DNA from 2 places in the Comamonas sp. 7D-2 genome. Region 2 is predicted to be linked to the other one. Evidence: predicted binding sites of a transcription regulator. Region 2 holds the regulator's gene; the other holds the start of a gene.

Region 1 (2,398 bases), 910 kb from region 2:
CTTTATCACGCGTCAGGGCGAGATCTGGCAGTTCGTCAGCTGCGACGACCGCGCCTGGCATGCCGGTGTCAGTCAGTGGCGCGGGCGCGAGCGCTGCAACGACGACTCCATCGGCATCGAACTCGAAGGCCTGGAAGGCCTGAGCTTTGAAGTTCCGCAGTACCAGGCCCTGCAGCAGCTTTGCATGGCCATCGCGGCGCACTATCCGGTGCGCTACATCGCCGGACACGAGCACATCGCGCCTGGGCGCAAGCAGGACCCCGGACCCGGTTTCGACTGGCAGCGGCTGCAGCAGCAGCTGGCCAGCACAGACGGCACGCGCAGCTGGGAATTCCCCCCCAATCCTGCAGCCTCAGGCGCAGCCTGAAATCTTCATAGCACCTACTGCCTTTCAGCACTCGATTTCATACATATTCGCAGCTGAAATCTTTTATTCGCAGGCGCCATGTGCTCCTCATTTTGAGAATCCCAATCATCCATCGTTGCGGGGCGTCGAAACGGCATGTCAATGGCGCGCGCGCAACAACTGTCGCCTGCATCAAACACGCAAATTTTTTACATATTTCCGGCCCGATCTGCCGCCGCGCGCAACCGCGCCACAGGCCTTTATTCATGCGGGATGAAGTCATTTTTGCGGCTGTCAAGCGGCGCTCGAAATGCCAGATTCAGTAGTTTCATCAGGTCGCTCGGATTTAAGCGCGATACACTACCGGTAGTGTTTTAAAGAGCCTCAGACCCCATATCTAGTGTTTACAAGTTGTGCACACCCTGTGCAAACCATGTGTAAACCGAGGCGCCGAATCGTGTTTTTGATGGCCTGCCCACAGTGCAGGCCTTTGTCTGCCTATCCACATACTGACTCAGAGGAACTTATGCAAGAAGCGTTGAACTCACTGCCTTCTGCCGCGCCTGCCGGTGCAGCCAATTCTTCCTCCCCCAATGACAGCTATCAGATCATCCGCCGCAGCGGCGATGTGGTGGCTTTCGCGCCCCAGAAGATTGCCGTGGCCCTGACCAAGGCTTTCCTGGCTGTGCGCGGCGCGCAGGGCGCGGCGTCTGCCAGCGTGCGCGACACCGTCAACGAACTGACCGAAGGCGTGGTGCGCGCACTGGTGCGCTCGCGTCCCGATGGCGGCACCTTCCATATTGAAGATGTGCAGGACCAGGTCGAGCTGGGCCTGATGCGCGCCGGCCACCAGGACGTGGCCCGCGCCTATGTGCTGTACCGCGAGCGCCGCAACCAGGAACGTGCCGAGCAAAAGAAGGCCGCCGAAGTGGCCGCCGCTGCCGCCGCCAAGCCCGTGCTGCATGTGACCGACAACGGCCAGCGCGTGCCCCTGGACCAGGAGCGTCTGGAGGCTCTGATCGTCGCTTCCTGCCGCAATCTGAATGCCGACATCCAGTCCGCGCCCATCGTGGCCGAGACCCTGCGCAATCTGTACGACGGCGTGCCTCTGGCCGAGGTCTACAAGGCGTCCATCCTGGCCGCCCGTACGCTGATCGAAAAAGACCCCGACTACACCTACGTCACCGCTCGCCTGCTGCTGCACACCATCGTGCGCGAAGTCATGGGCCGCGACGTGCAGCCCGCAGAAATGCAGGCGGCCTATGCCGACTACTTCCCCGGCTTTGTGCAAAAGGGCGTGGACAACGAGCTGCTCAACCCCGAGCTGCTGAGCTACGACCTGCCCCGTCTGGCCAAGGCCCTGAAGGCCGAGCGCGACGAACAGTTCGACTACCTGGGCCTGCAGACCCTGTATGACCGCTACTTCCTGCACGTGCGCAAGACCCGCATCGAGCTGCCCCAGTCCTTCTTCATGCGCGTGGCCATGGGCCTGGCGCTGAACGAGCCTGACCGCAATGCACGTGCCATCGAGTTCTACGAGCTGCTGTCGTCCTTCGACTTCATGTCGTCCACCCCGACGCTGTTCAACAGCGGCACGCTGCGCTCGCAACTGTCGTCCTGCTACCTGACCACCGTGCCCGACGACCTGGACGGCATCTACGAATCCATCAAGGAAAACGCTCTGCTGTCCAAGTTTGCTGGCGGCCTGGGCAATGACTGGACCCGTGTGCGTGCCCTGGGCTCGCGCATCAAGGGCACCAACGGCGAATCGCAAGGCGTGGTTCCCTTCCTCAAGGTGGTCAACGACACGGCCGTCGCCGTGAACCAGGGCGGCAAGCGCAAGGGCGCGGTCTGCACCTATCTGGAATCCTGGCACCTGGACATCGAAGAATTCCTGGAGCTGCGCAAGAACACCGGCGACGACCGCCGCCGCACCCACGACATGAACACGGCGAACTGGATTCCCGACCTGTTCATGAAGCGCGTGATGGAAAAAGGCCAGTGGACCCTGTTCTCGCCCGCCGACGCTCCCGATCTGCACGATCTGTACGG
Region 2 (2,398 bases):
CTACGGTGGCTGCGAGCATGTGGACGTGGTCGAACAGCTGGCCATTGACCGCATCAAGCAGATCTTTGGCGCCGAAGCCGCCAATGTGCAGCCCAATTCCGGCTCTCAGGCCAACCAGGCTGTGCTGATGGCTTTCGCCAAGCCAGGCGACACCATTCTGGGCATGAGCCTGGCCGAAGGCGGTCACCTGACCCACGGCATGGCGCTGAACATGTCCGGCAAATGGTTCAAGGCCGTCTCCTACGGTCTGAATGCCGACGAAGCCATCGACTACGACAAGCTCGAAGAGCTGGCCCGCGAGCACAAGCCCCGCATCATCGTGGCTGGCGCTTCCGCCTATGCCCTGCGCATCGACTTCGAGCGCTTCGCCAAGATCGCCAAGGAAGTCGGCGCCATCTTCTGGGTGGACATGGCCCACTATGCCGGCCTGATTGCCGCAGGCGTGTACCCCAACCCCGTGCCCCATGCCGACGTGGTCACCACCACCACCCACAAGAGCCTGCGTGGCCCCCGTGGCGGCGTGATCCTGATGAAGGCCGAGCACGAGAAGGCCATCAACAGCGCCATCTTCCCCGGCCTGCAAGGCGGCCCCCTGATGCATGTCATCGCCGGCAAGGCCGTGGCATTCAAGGAAGCCCTGACTCCCGAGTTCAAGGCCTACCAGGAACAGGTCGTGAAGAATGCCAAGGTGTTTGCCGAAACGCTGACCGAGCGCGGTCTGCGCATCGTCTCCGGCCGCACCGAAAGCCACGTGATGCTGGTGGACCTGCGCGCCAAGGGCATTACCGGCAAGGCTGCCGAAGCGGCCCTGGGTCTGGCTCACATCACCGTGAACAAGAACGCCATCCCCAATGACCCCGAAAAGCCTTTCGTGACCAGCGGCATCCGTATCGGCACGCCCGCCATGACCACCCGTGGTTTCGGCGAGGAAGAAGCCCGCATCACCGCCAATCTGGTGGCCGATGTGCTGGACAAGCCCGAAGACGAAGCCAATCTGGCTGCCGTGCGCGCCAAGGTGGCCGAGCTGACCGCCAAGTTCCCTGTCTACAGCAAGTAATTCCAGCTGCGCTGATCTGTCATGAAGTGCCCCTTCTGCAACCATCCGGACACGCAGGTTGTTGAGACCCGCGAGTCCGAGGACGGGGGCTTCATCCGCCGCCGCCGCCGCTGCGGGGGCTGCGACAAGCGCTTCACGACCTACGAGCGCCCCGAGGTCAGCTTTCCCACCGTGGTCAAGAGAGACGGCCGCCGTATCGAATACGAGCGCGCCAAGCTGCAAGGCTCTTTTCAGATCGCGCTGCGCAAGCGTCCCGTGAGCACCGAACTCATAGATGCCGCCATAGAGCGCATTGAGGACAGGCTGCTCAATCTGGGCCAGCGTGAAATCGATTCCAGCCGCCTCGGCGAGTTGGTGATGGATGAACTCAAGGGCTTGGACAAGGTCGGCTATATCCGCTTTGCCAGCGTCTACCGCAGCTTCGAGGATGTGGACGACTTCAAGAACATCATGGATGAGGTTCGCAGCCCCAAGGCCAAGGCCGCCAAAAAGCCCTAGCCCTGACCGCCGTGCCTTGCCATGCCAAAAGCCACCCTTGGGTGGCTTTTGTTTTGCGCGCTTGATGGCAGGCATAAGCTATGAACTAATGAGCATCTAGCGCCTGATCTAAAAGGAAATCAGACAAGTTTTTATCTGATCTCCTTAATGAACACGCGTAACACGCTCCTTCAAAGGTAGCGCCATCGGCCCGCTGCGGCTTTGTTCGTGTACATGCTCCGCCAGTGCATCCAGATCCAGCATGCCGCCCACCACGTCGATGCCTTGCGTGAAAATGCTGAAATTGTCGCCGCCACTGCCCAGGTAGCTCTGCAGTCCCACGCGGTAGCGCTGTGACATCTTGAGCAACCGGCCGTTGAGGCGCAGCTCGCTCACGCGCCGGCCCGCGGGCAGGCGACGGTCAAAGCGGTAGCTGAAGCCCTCGGAGACCTGCAGGATGCGTGGCGCATTCACGGTGTTGCTGCCGCTGTCGAATTGCTGCTCCAGCGCCTGGCGAATCTGCTCGCCCGTCAGACTCATCACCATCAGCGTATTGCCGAACGGCTGAACGCTGAACAACTGTCCATAAGTCACGCTGCCGTCGGCCGCGGGCAGCAGGTCGGCGCGCACACCGCCGGGGTTCACAAAGGCCAGCTGTGCCCCGCCCGCGGCGACATCGCGCGTGGCCGCAAGTATGGCGTCGGCCACGATGCGCCCCATCACGCTTTCGCCATTGGCTTGCGGCACGCGGCTGACAGGCCCGGCCAGCTGCCCTGCAACGGCCTCGGCCAGCGGCCGCGCCGCAGCCTTGTAGCGCGCCACCAATGCAGCAACAGGGGCATCTGCGTCAAAGACGGGGAATTC

The links. Region 2 encodes NrdR, which represses ribonucleotide reductase genes. Its sites were predicted from a motif close to CACNANATNTNGTG; they were not measured.
Region 1: MPZ60_RS21375 (ribonucleoside-diphosphate reductase subunit alpha) is a predicted target of NrdR. The motif match lies at 736-749, and genes of this name have one in related genera.

Annotation. Positions count from the first base shown of each region.
Region 1 covers NZ_CP094238.1:4,646,875-4,649,272, forward strand. The annotation lists gene ampD (1,6-anhydro-N-acetylmuramyl-L-alanine amidase AmpD) at 1-367, shown strand, start outside; gene MPZ60_RS21375 (ribonucleoside-diphosphate reductase subunit alpha) at 873-2,398, shown strand, end outside.
Region 2 covers NZ_CP094238.1:3,738,233-3,740,630, forward strand. The annotation lists gene glyA (serine hydroxymethyltransferase) at 1-1,057, shown strand, start outside; gene nrdR (transcriptional regulator NrdR) at 1,079-1,555, shown strand; gene MPZ60_RS17140 (bifunctional UDP-sugar hydrolase/5'-nucleotidase) at 1,700-2,398, opposite strand, start outside.